Salinivibrio kushneri: one gene and its partners. The protein of the gene in region 2 binds, or shares a complex with, the protein of the main gene of each other region. Links are inferred from orthologs where the notes say so. Each region holds a gene or a part of one and is shown on either strand. Other genes may lie near its edges.

Evidence for each region. Proteins that work in one complex are often made in the same cells at the same time.
Region 1: the proteins of holA (region 2) and dnaN are in contact, whole or in part, in a cryo-EM structure (PDB 8GIZ), measured with the Escherichia coli proteins. The link is inferred for Salinivibrio kushneri from one-to-one orthologs.
Region 3: the proteins of holA (region 2) and holB are in contact, whole or in part, in a cryo-EM structure (PDB 8GIZ), measured with the Escherichia coli proteins. The link is inferred for Salinivibrio kushneri from one-to-one orthologs.

What each region holds. Positions count from the first base shown.
Region 1 is NZ_CP114588.1:584-3,381, forward strand. It holds dnaN (DNA polymerase III subunit beta), read left to right. Parts: upstream 1-748; coding sequence 749-1,849; downstream 1,850-2,798. Other genes in the region: recF (DNA replication/repair protein RecF), read left to right, coding at 1,853-2,798. UniProt on the Escherichia coli protein: Confers DNA tethering and processivity to DNA polymerases and other proteins. Acts as a clamp, forming a ring around DNA (a reaction catalyzed by the clamp-loading complex) which diffuses in an ATP-independent manner freely and bidirectionally along dsDNA.
Region 2 is NZ_CP114588.1:723,776-730,218, forward strand. The notes cover bases 2,094-5,012. They hold holA (DNA polymerase III subunit delta), read right to left. Parts: upstream 4,105-5,012; coding sequence 3,082-4,104; downstream 2,094-3,081. Other genes in these bases: mrdA (penicillin-binding protein 2), read right to left, coding at 2,094-2,215; rlmH (23S rRNA (pseudouridine(1915)-N(3))-methyltransferase RlmH), read right to left, coding at 2,222-2,692; rsfS (ribosome silencing factor), read right to left, coding at 2,696-3,013; lptE (LPS assembly lipoprotein LptE), read right to left, coding at 4,104-4,727; leuS (leucine--tRNA ligase), read right to left, coding at 4,742-5,012. In the rest of the region: rod shape-determining protein RodA, read right to left, coding at 1-338; more of mrdA, read right to left, coding at 335-2,093; more of leuS, read right to left, coding at 5,013-6,443. UniProt on the Escherichia coli protein: Part of the beta sliding clamp loading complex, which hydrolyzes ATP to load the beta clamp onto primed DNA to form the DNA replication pre-initiation complex.
Region 3 is NZ_CP114588.1:1,719,858-1,722,856, forward strand. It holds holB (DNA polymerase III subunit delta'), read right to left. Parts: upstream 1,997-2,999; coding sequence 1,004-1,996; downstream 1-1,003. Other genes in the region: N8M53_RS08120 (TatD family hydrolase), read right to left, coding at 223-1,002; tmk (dTMP kinase), read right to left, coding at 1,993-2,631; mltG (endolytic transglycosylase MltG), read right to left, coding at 2,628-2,999. UniProt on the Escherichia coli protein: Part of the beta sliding clamp loading complex, which hydrolyzes ATP to load the beta clamp onto primed DNA to form the DNA replication pre-initiation complex.

The sequences.
Region 1 (2,798 bases), 730 kb from region 2 along the record:
AAGAGTTTAAGCGCTATTACCGCAGTGTTGATGCGCTACTCATTGATGACATTCAATTTTTCGCCAACAAAGAGCGCTCGCAGGAAGAGTTTTTCCACACCTTTAATGCCTTATTGGAAGGGAATCAGCAAATTATTCTCACCTCCGATCGGTATCCCAAAGAAATCAATGGGGTGGAAGATCGTTTGAAGTCGCGTTTTGGTTGGGGGCTGACAGTGGCCATTGAGCCGCCTGAGCTGGAAACCCGGGTGGCGATTTTGATGAAAAAAGCGGAAGACCACGCTATTCGCTTGCCCGATGAAGTGGCGTTCTTTATCGCTAAGCGTCTGCGCTCAAACGTGCGTGAACTTGAGGGGGCGCTTAACCGCGTGATCGCTAACGCCAACTTTACCGGCCGTGCGATTACCATTGATTTCGTGCGTGAAGCGCTGCGGGATCTGCTCGCCTTGCAAGAAAAACTGGTCACCATTGATAATATCCAGAAAACCGTGGCTGAATATTATAAAATCAAGATGGCAGACTTGTTATCTAAGCGTCGCTCTCGTTCGGTGGCGAGACCCCGCCAGATGGCGATGGCGTTAGCAAAAGAGCTGACCAACCACAGTTTACCGGAAATCGGTGATGCATTTGGCGGTCGTGACCATACCACCGTATTACATGCTTGTCGTAAGATTGAGCAGCTACGTGAAGAAAGTCACGATATTAAAGAAGACTACTCTAACCTGATTCGAACGTTGTCGTCCTAATTATGAAATTTACTCTTACGCGTGAGCAATTACTTCAACCGCTTCAGCAAGTCTCTGGGGCGTTAGGCGGGCGTAGCACCTTGCCAATCCTAAGTAACCTTCTGATTAACGTTGCCGAGCAGCAACTAAAACTGACGGCGACCGATATGGAGGTTGAGCTTAATGCCACCGCACCGCTGGACGGTGAGCACCTTGATGGGGCAATCACGGTGCCTTCGCGTAAGTTTATGGACATTATCAAAGGTCTCCATAGCGAAGCCCGCATCACAGTGGCACTAGAGGGCGACCGCGTCGTGGTGCGCGCAGGGCGAAGCCGCTTCACCTTATCGACTCTTCCAGCCACCGATTATCCTAATATCGAAGACTGGCATGCCGAAGTGAGCTTACAAGTGCCACAAAGCAAGCTGGGGCATCTAATTGACGCCACGCAGTTCTCGATGGCTAACCAAGATGTGCGCTATTACCTCAATGGGCTTTTGTTCGAAACGGACGGACAGACATTGCGTACAGTCGGCACTGACGGTCACCGAATGGCGGTATGTCATTTGGCGATGGAAGAAAGTCTGCCGGCTCAACAAGTGATTGTGCCACGAAAAGGGGTAAGTGAACTCGCGCGTTTGTTGGATGACAGTGAGCACCTCGTTAATATCCAAGTCGGCGCATCGAACATTCGTGCGGTGGTGGGCAATGTTACCTTCACCTCTAAATTGGTTGATGGGCGCTTCCCTGATTATCGCCGAGTGCTGCCACAATCCACTTCTCGAACGCTTGAGGTCGACTGTGCTGAGCTCAAGCAAGCATTGTCATTAGCAGCGGTATTATCGAACGAGAAATTTCGCGGCGTGCGAATGAATATTGAAGGTAGCGAGCTGCGTATCTCCGCCAATAACCCTGAGCAAGAAGAAGCGGAAGAGTTTTTGGAAGTCGACTACCAAGGCGAGCCGATTGAGATTGGCTTCAATGTCAGTTACGTACTTGATGTGCTCAATGTTTTACGTTGTGACAAGGTGCGTTTTTCGATGACAGACGCGGTGGGCAGTACCTTGATTGAGGACTGTGATCGCGAGGACGCCATGTATGTTGTGATGCCAATTCGCCTCTAGGTTATGGCGCTATCACGACTGGTCGTCCACGACTTTCGAAATATTGAAGCCTGCGATATTGAATTGTCGTCAGGCTTTAACTTTTTAATTGGCCCCAATGGCAGTGGTAAAACCAGTGTATTGGAAGCCATTCACTTTCTCGGCCATGGGCGCTCTTTTCGCAGCGCCCTCAACAGCCGCGTAATCCGTCATCAGCAACCTAATCTTACGGTACATGGTCGCGTAAAAACGCAAGATGGGATCTTGCTTCCGGTCGGCATTCAAAAGCGCCGAGATGGCAGTGCAGATGTTAAAATCGGTCAAGAAAAAGGGCAAAAGCTGGTGGCCCTGGCCAAAGTGCTGCCATTGCAACTGATCACCCCGGAAGGATTTGAGTTGTTAACCGATGGGCCCAAGTTTCGTCGTGCGTTTATTGATTGGGGCGTGTTTCATTCTGAGCCAGGTTTTTTTGAAGCTTGGACGCGCGTGAAGCGCCTGACGAAGCAACGCAACGCGGCATTGAAAACAGCGCGCCACTATGGCGATATTCAAGTATGGGATACGGAATTAGCGCGGCTTGCCGAGCAAATCAGTGCATGGCGGCAAGCCTACGTTGATGCGGTTGCTGCGCGAGCAACCGCATTATGCCAAGCATTTCTCCCCGAGTTTTCCATCCAGTTTCGTTTTTACCAAGGATGGGAGCGAGGCGCAGACTATCAGGCATTGTTGGCGGCGAATTTTGAGCGCGACCAGCAGATGGGATACACGGTGTCAGGGCCGCATAAAGCGGATTTGCGCATCAAGGTGGCAGGTACGCCGGTTGATGATGTGCTATCGCGCGGACAGTTAAAACTCATGGTGTGTGCACTTCGGCTTGCACAAGGCCAGTTGTATAGTGAGGGGCAAGGTATCGCGTGTATCTACTTAATAGATGACTTTGCCTCCGAATTAGACAGTCGCCGGCGAGCAC
Region 2 (6,443 bases):
AAAGTGACAAAACCGAGATCGAGCCAACGTTGTGCCCCTTTTGCGGTCTCGCCCACCAACAAAACGGCGGCCAGCAACACCACACCGATCGCATACAAATACGGCGCCCAAAATTCATAGTGACGAGGCGGTACTTGGGCAAGGGCGAACATGACAGCCAAAGCCAATAACATACGAATGGCCTGGCGTTCCATCATCACCATGCTTTGCCCACTGGCGCTATACATCACCACAAGCCCGAAGCCCATGAGTAATAGAATACCGACGAGCATCGGCAAGTCGAGGTGCAAGCGATCGAACAAAGAGCGTTTCGCGCTGACTTGGGCAAGTGAACTCATTGTTTAGCCTCTTTTGTCTCTTTGTCTTCTAACAAAATATGGTCGAAGATGCGGCGGGCAATAGGGCCACCGTTGCTCGAACCACCGCCAGCGTTTTCGAGTACCATAGAGACAGCGACTTCTGGGCTTTCAAAGGGCGCAAAACCGATGAAAAGTGCATGATCTCGCAGGTGTTCAGCAATTTCGTCCGCGTTATATTCTTCGTCTTCACCCAGCCCGAATACCTGCGCGGTACCTGATTTCCCGCCAGATAAATATTCCGCTGAACGGAATGAACGACGCGCGGTTCCTTTGCGGCCGTGGTTAACCAGTTGCATGCCTTTGAGGCCAACATCCCAATATTTATCGTCGACGCCTTTAATCGGAGGAAAGGGCTCGGCGTCGGGCTTGTGGGTGCCGTGTTCATCGCGTGTTTTGTTTAATAGTTTGGGCGCTTTGACTTCGCCACGGTTGATCAGCACCGTTAATGCTTTAACGATCTGCATCGGGGTTGCCGTCCAATAGCCTTGTCCAATCCCGACTGGAATCGTGTCACCTTTGTACCAAGGTTGGCGGTAGCGGCTCATCTTCCATTCGCGGTTAGGCATATTAGCGCTGCTTTCTTCTTGAATGTCGATGCCTGTGTATTGGCCAAAGCCAAACTTTTCCATCCACATAGAGAGTTTATCGATCCCCATGTCATAAGCAATTTGATAGAAGAAGGTATCAACTGACTCCTCGATCGATTGCACGATGTTTACGCGTCCGTGGCCCCACGGCAGCCAATCGCGGAAGGGGCGAGTGTCTGAGTTGGGGATCCGCCAATAACCTGGGTCATTACGCGTGGTTTTGGTGGTGACCACACCTTCTTCTAAAGCGGCGACAGCAATGAAAGGTTTCACCGTCGAGGCGGGGGGATAAATGCCAAGAGTGGCGCGATTTACCAAGGGACGATCTTTATCGTTCAGCAGCTGCCGGTATTGCTTGCCAGAAATACCGTGCACAAATAAGTTAGGATCATAGCTTGGGGTGGAGACCATGGCCAAGACACCCGAGGTGTCAGGGTCGACGACGACCACTGCACCTCTGCGATCCCCAAGGATGCCGCGCACATAGAGCTGCAGGTCAATGTCGAGGTTAAGAATCAGATCTTTGCCCGGCTGCGGCGGTACATATTTAAGTGTACGTATCACACGGCCACGGCTGTTCACCTCAACTTCTTGGTAGCCGGCTTTACCATGCAGTGTTGACTCGTAGTATTTTTCAATCCCTAGCTTGCCAATATCTCGGGTTGCTTTGTAGTTATTGAGCACCCCTTTTTGTCTTAGCTTGGCAATATCGCGATCATTAATCTTGGCGACATATCCGAGCACATGGGTGAGTGCGTCACCATAGGGATAATGGCGCTTTAAGTAGGCTTTGATTTCCACCCCAGAAAACTGATGCTGGTGCGCGGAAAAAATCGCGACTTCTTTGTCGGTGAGCTGAGTTTTCAATGCCACGGCATTAAAACGTCGCGAGCGGCGACGCTCTTTCTGGAAGCGCGTAATGTCTTTGTCGGTCAATGAAAGTAAGTCTTTTAGCTGAGCCAGGGTTGCCGGCATATCATCGACTTGTTCAGGGGTCACTTCTAAGTGATAAACGGGGCGGTTTTCAGCCAGTAACTTTCCGTTGCGATCGTAAATAAGCCCGCGGTTAGGGGCGACGGGGACAACTTTGATACGGTTATCGTTCGAGCGTGTTTGGTAGTCTTGGTGCTCGGTCACCTGAATATGATAAAGGTTAGTCAGGAGCACCCCAACCAGCGCCATAATACCGACAAAACAGACGATAGCGCGTCGTACAAACAAGGCCGCCTCGGCGCTGTGGTCTCGGATTTCAACTCGTTGGCGCTTCATCTTTGCTTATTCTCGATGATACGGATGATTGGTGGTCAAGCTCCACGCGCGATACAGGCTCTCGGCCATAATGATGCGCACTAGCGGGTGGGGGAGGGTCAGTGGTGACAGTGACCAGCTTTGCTCGGCGGCGGCTTTACACTGTGGCGCGAGCCCTTCTGGCCCACCGATCAAAATGGCGACATCGCGGCCATCAAGCTTCCACTTTTCCAATTGGTTAGCCAATTGCGGTGTATCCCAAGGCTTGCCGGGAATATCGAGTGTTACAATGCGGCTGCCACGACTGACCGCCGCCAGCATGGCTTCCCCTTCTTTTTGCAAGATGCGGGCAATGTCGGCATTTTTGCCACGCTTGCCGGCTGGCACTTCAATCAGCTCGAGTGGCATGTCTTTCGGAAAGCGGCGTTGGTATTCTTCAAAGCCTTGCTCTACCCATTTAGGCATTTTATTGCCGACCGCAATCAATTGGATTTTCATGGTTTAGTTCCAGAGCTTTTCCAATTGATAGAGCTGGCGTTGCTCTTCTTGCATGACGTGCACCATGACGTCACCTAAATCAACCACAACCCATTCGCTGTCATCTTGCCCTTCTGTGCCGAGCGAGTCGATATCAACGGCTTGGGCCTGCTCACACACATGTTCGGCGATGGAGGCAACGTGACGGCGGGAGTTGCCGGTACACAGCACTAAAAAGTCGGTAATGCATGATTTATCACGTACATCCAGGGTCACAATATCGCTGGCTTTTAACTCATCGACCTTATCGGTCACAAACTGTTTTAACTCGTTAGCTTGCAAAGAAAACCTCTATGTGTTGCTGATGGTCTTATTAGGCCAGTATACCATTTGCTAACCCTTTGGACACGCTAGGGAGCCAGTGGTTCGGACGCTTGGCACATGAGTGCACAAAAATACTGCAAATCCGGCCAAGGGTCGCTACCAAAATCCGTTTTTAGTCTGACTTCTACCTGCGCTAAGCGGCGCAGCAGTGCGGTCAATCGGGCTTTGTTAAGCCGATTGAGAGCGGCAGTGAGCATGGGACGACGTGTTTGCCACACACGGAATTGGTCAAAGATGGCATTCAGCGGTCTGCCTTTTTGTCCTTGCTCGTGAATGGTGTACAACTGCTTTAGCTCCCTTTGGATCAGTCTTAAAAGGAGGGTGGGCTCTTCACCTTCAGCATGAAGCTGATCAAGTATCCGCTGTGCGCGTTGTGCTTTTCCTGCTAGCAGCGCATCGGTGAGCTGAAAGGGGGTAAAGTGATGATGGCGCGATAGCGAACTCTCGATACGAGGCAAGGTGAGTGCCCCATCAGGATAAAGTAGCTGCAAGATATGCAGACTTTGCACTAAGGCGAGGAGGTTTCCTTCATGCCATTGTGCTAACAACTGTAGCGCAGGTTGGTCTGGCTTTAGCCCTAACTGGCGACACCGTTGCTCAATAAAACGCGGGAGTTGACGGGCATCCGGGGTATTACACACCACGTATAAGCCGTGTTGGGCGAGCGCTGAAAACCATTTGGCGCTTTCTTGTTTTTTATTGAGTCTTTCCCCTTGAACCAACAAGAGCACATCAGGGTGTAGGTAAGTCGCCAGTTCGGTCAGCTGTTTAGTCTGTGCGCTGGTTAAACCGTTTTCCGGACAAGTCAGCTCAATGATCTGTCGAGACGCAAATAAGCTAAGCGCTTGACAGCAGTCAATTATCTCTTGCCAGTCGAGCTGTCCATCAATAACAAATTTATGATGCTCTTCAAAGCCTTGGGCGCGAGCCGCCTGTGAGATAGCGTCTCGTGCTTCTAGCTTGAGTAGTGGGTCGGAGCCAAAGACCAAATAGCATTGGCGCAGTGGCTGGCTGAGCTGCTGCGCCAATTGGTCGGGGTAGGTTCTCATCATTGCGCGGGGTTCGTTTCGGTTTGTCGCGTTTCAATGATAACGTCTGGCTTAGTCGGCGTGTCACCTTGCTCGAGATCTTTCATCGCCGCTTGTTCGGCCTGCTGGCGCTCAAACTCAGCAATATCGCCTTTTAGCTGGGAAAGTTGACGCATGATTTGACGAGTGGCCTCTGTACGCATCTCAGCGACCAATTTATCTTCCTCAACGGACTTTGCCAACGCTGTCAGTGGGTTATCAAGAAAGTTACGGCTTAAAGTGGTGTTATAGCTATAACTCCCTTTACCGGGGATCGTGACGCGATAACGGGCAACATAGCGAAACTCTTTCTCCGCCACGCGGCTGTTTTGGTAAAGCGATAGCGTTTTTTCGCTATTGCTTTCACCGAGCAAGTGGATATTGGCCACCTCCTTGGAAGGAGAGACAAGATCGACCTTGTGTTGACGCAAGGCATTTCGCATTTGCCGGGTGAGCTCGCCGTAAGGGTCAAAGCTGGTTAATGAGACCTTATCAACCTCATCGGGCAGATTGTAGCTGCCGCGTAAGGCAAACCCGCAAGACGCGATGGTCAAACAGACCATCGCGACAAGCAGGGAGCGAAGCATTGTCTTAAACAGATTCACTCCATCGCTCCTTGTTAGTTGGCAACAATGTTAACCAGCTTGCCAGGCACGTAAATCACCTTGCGCACGGTTTTGTCTTCGGTAAATTTCACCACGTTTTCATCCGCCATCGCTTGGGCTTCTACGGCCTCTTTCTCCGCATCAGCGGCGACGGTGATCTTGGCGCGCAGTTTACCGTTAACTTGGACGATGATCAGTTTCTCATCTTCAACCATGGCTGCTTCGTCGGCTTGTGGCCACGCCGCATCGTCGATGTGAGTCTCGCCCAGTGCATTCCACAGGCTAAAACAGATATGTGGGGTGATGGGATAAAGCATCAATACCACGGCTTTAAGGGCTTCGTCGAGCACCGCGCGGTCTTGTTCACTTTGCTGTGGCGCTTTTACCAATCGGTTCATCAGCTCCATAATCGCTGCGATAGCGGTGTTAAAGGTTTGACGGCGACCCATGTCATCACTGACTTTGGCAATGGCTTTGTGCACCTCGCGGCGCAGCGTTTTTTGCTCATTGTTGAGTGCGCTAGCATCCAGTGCCACGACAGGCCCTTGCTGACTGTGCTCGTAAACCAGTTTCCATACGCGACGCAAGAAGCGATGTGAGCCCTCGACCCCTGATTCTTGCCACTCTAGGGTCATATCCGCGGGCGCGGCGAACATCATGAACAGGCGTACCGTATCGGCGCCGTATTTTTCTACCATTAATTGCGGGTCAATGCCGTTGTTTTTCGACTTCGACATCTTGGTCATGCCCGCATGAGTAACCGCATTGCCTTGGCTATCTACCGCATTAACAATTTGGCCTTTGCTGTCACGTTCGACGGTGACTTCGGTTGGTGACACCCATACGCGCACACCTTTATCATCGGTGTAATAGAAAGCATCAGCCAGCACCATGCCCTGACAGAGCAGTTGCTTAAACGGCTCGTCGCTATCGACCATGTTTTCATCACGCAGCAACTTGTGGAAGAAGCGAGAGTAAAGAAGGTGCATACAGGCGTGCTCAATGCCGCCGATATATTGATCCACAGGTAGCCAGTAGTTGGCAGCACTTGGATCGAGCATCTGATCGGCTTGTGGCGAGCAATAGCGCGCATAGTACCAAGACGATTCCATAAAGGTATCGAAGGTGTCGGTTTCACGCAGTGCAGGCTTGCCTTGGTATTGGGTTTGCGCCCACTGTTTGTCCGCTTTAATCGGGCTTTGTACCCCATCCATCACCACATCTTCTGGCAGGATCACGGGCAGTTCATCCGTCGGGACTGGCACCACGTCACCGTCTTCGGTGTTCAGCATAGGGATAGGTGCGCCCCAATAACGCTGACGAGAAACGCCCCAATCACGAAGACGGAAGTTAACGGTTTTCTTGCCTTTGCCCAAAGACTCAAGCTTGGCGGCAATCGCATCAAACGCGGCATCAAAGTCTAAGCCATCGAATTCACCGGAGTTAAATAGCTTGCCTTTTTCGGTATGTGCTTGCTCAGACAAGTCAGGCGCGTTGCCATTTTCGTCCAGGATCACCGGCTCAATATCCAAGCTGTACTTGCTGGCGAACTCAAAGTCGCGCTGGTCGTGGGCAGGCACGGCCATGACCGCACCAGTACCGTAGTCCATCAGGACAAAATTGGCGACAAAGATAGGCACGCGACGGCCATTAAGGGGGTGGGTCGCGTACAGGCCGGTTGCCATGCCTTTTTTCTCCATGGTGGCAAGCTCAGCT
Region 3 (2,999 bases), 990 kb from region 2 along the record:
CAGAAAGGTAGATGTAAAATTGCGCGAGATCAAGTTTGAGAGGTTAGCGATATCAATCCGTTATTTTGTTGCAAATATAACCAAAAAATGACGCCGAGTTAACCAGACGGGGTGACGCCATATCAACGCCAATGAAATCAAAAAGCAGTGTTTTCTTACGGCGGGAAGAGCGCGACGCTCTAAGTAAGAAAAACGCCCGACAAGGTTGTCGGGCGACTTGAATTATTGCGGGTTTGCACCAGAAAAAAGCGCAAAAAAGTTACGGCTGGTGATCTCACAGACCGTTTCCACCGATTCACCCTTTAACATCGCGACGTACTCAGCAACTTCTTTCACATAAGCTGGCTGGTTTTGCTTGCCACGATGTGGAACAGGTGCCAAGTAAGGCGAGTCTGTCTCAACCAGCAGGCGTTCAAGCGGTATACGACGCACCACATCTTTCAGCTCTGTGGCCTTGTTGAACGTCACTATCCCAGAAATTGAAATGTAGAAACCGAGTTCAATCGCCGCCTCTGCCATCTCATAGCTTTCTGTAAAGCAGTGTAGCACACCCCCGACGCGCTCAGCGCCTTCCTCACGTAAAATCGCAAGCGTGTCTTCACGTGCTGCGCGAGTATGGATAATCAAGGGTTTGTTGAGCTCAACCGCGAGGCGGACATGCTGACGGAAGATCGCTTGCTGCTGCTCAGCAAGTTCTGGCTGATAGTGGTAATCCAGCCCTGTCTCTCCCACCGCGACGACACGCTCATCAGCGGCTAAGGCTTTCAGCCGGTCATAATCGAAACCATTTTCAATATCCAAAGGGTGCACGCCACATGAGGCAAAAACATGCGGGTAAGGTCGGATCATCTCTAGCATCGCCGGAAAACTATCTAGCGTTACCCCCACCGAAAGGAAATAGTCGACGCCCCTTGCCTGCGCTTTATCTAAAACATCGGCAACATTCTGGTGCAGCGAGTCGTAATCCAGTTTGTCGAGATGGCAATGAGAGTCTATTAACACGTTATTCTCCAATCGATAATAGCCACTGGCTAACTACCAGTTCGGTATTTAGCCCTGTATGAGTTTGTAACTGACGCTGTAATTGATGCAGCGCGCGTAATAATGAATGAACTTGCTGGGTGGTCAGTGCATTGGCCACTTCCGCAACCCGTTGGTGATGATGCCGGTGCACAATGGTCTGCTCCACGCCTTGACGCCATTTGAGTACATCAAGCAGAAAATAACTGAGCCAGTTCAATGAAGCAGGGTAGTGTGAGACTAAGACCTCAATAGTGTCAAATAAGCCCGTTCTCTCACGCACATAGGTAGAAAAGCCCTCCACCACAGCATGGTGATGATCTAACCCGCCCGATGCCACAAAGTCGCTGGCGGCCAAGGGAGCGCCACGATATAAACCCACCGCATGGTCTGGCACCGAACGCTGCAATGTTTGCTCGATCCATGCCTTGGCTGTTTCAGCCTCCGCCTGCGGTGCCTTCCACACACTACAGCGACTGACAATGGTCGCGAGTAGGCTATCCAGCGAGTCTGTCAGCAATACGAAGTAACACCCTGAAGGTGGCTCTTCTAGCGATTTAAGCAATGCATTGGCCGCGGCTTCCCCTAAACGCTCGACACACTCTATGACAATAAAGCGCGCCCCACCCAATTGCGACGTTTCCAGCGCTTGTCGTTGCACCTTGCGGACTGCATCGATACCAATCTGCTTGCCCGGTTTCTCGGGGGCTAGCCAGTGAATATCAGGATGGTTACCCGCCGCGAAAAGCTGACAATGATGACAATGACCACAAGCGCTATCGGCTTGATCGCTGCACAGCCTCACCTTAGCAAGCTGGCTGATCAACGCGCGACGGCCGCTGCCTGGGGGCGCGGCCAACAAGAGCGCATGCGGGAACCTTGCACTCACCAATAGCTGCTGCCAATGCCCCCAAACCCCTTCAAACCAGGGATAAACGCAAGGCGCGGGGTATGCCAATCCTATCTTGTCACTCATACGCCTGTCTGCTGCTTAAGCCAGTTTTCTAGTGCCGTCTTAATCTGAGCAGTCACGTTGTCTAGCGACTGGCCCGCATCAATCACCACCACACTGGGATCGTCGTTTGCCAATGCCAGATAGCGGGCTCGCGTGCGCTCAAAAAAATCGAGTTGCATTTTCTCAATCCGGTCCAGATCACCGCGGCCACGCGCACGCGCTAAGCCTACTTCCGGATCGATGTCCATATACAATGTTAGTGAGGGAGCAAACTCCCCCAATACCGTTTCTTTTAGGCTCTGCATCAGCGACGTGTCCATACCACGTCCCCCACCCTGGTATGCCTGTGATGACATATCATGACGATCACCCACCACCCATTGACCCTTCGCCAGGGCGGGTTTAATCACATTTTCGACAAGCTGTACTCGGGCGGCATAAAGCATGAGAAGCTCGGCTTTATCAGTGAGCGGTTCATCCGGGTGACCTTGTTTGACAAGCGTGCGCAACTGTTCAGCAAGCGGCGTACCACCGGGCTCTCGCGTGGTGATCACATCTTTGATGCCGACATCGAGCAACACCTGTTTGATCTGATTGATGGCCGTACTTTTGCCCGCACCTTCGAGGCCTTCTACAACGATGAAATGGTTCTTCATTGATTCTTCAACACTTTTAAGTAATCACGCACGGCTCGATTGTGTTCGGCCAAGGTGGTAGAAAATTGGTGGCCGCCTTTACCCGTGGCGACAAAATAGTAGTAATCCGTCTTTGCTGGCTGCGCAGCGGCAAAGATTGACGCTTTACCTGGCATTGCGATCGGCGTCGGTGGCAAGCCATTAATCACATAGGTGTTGTAGGGGGTCGGTGTGCGCAAGTCACGCTTACGAATATTGCCCTCATACTTATCACCCATGCCATAAATCACGGTCGGATCGGTTTGCAAACGCATACCACGTCGCAGCCGGTTCACGAACACCGACGCGACCTGTTCCCGCTCACTCGCTACTGCGGTCTCCTTTTCAAT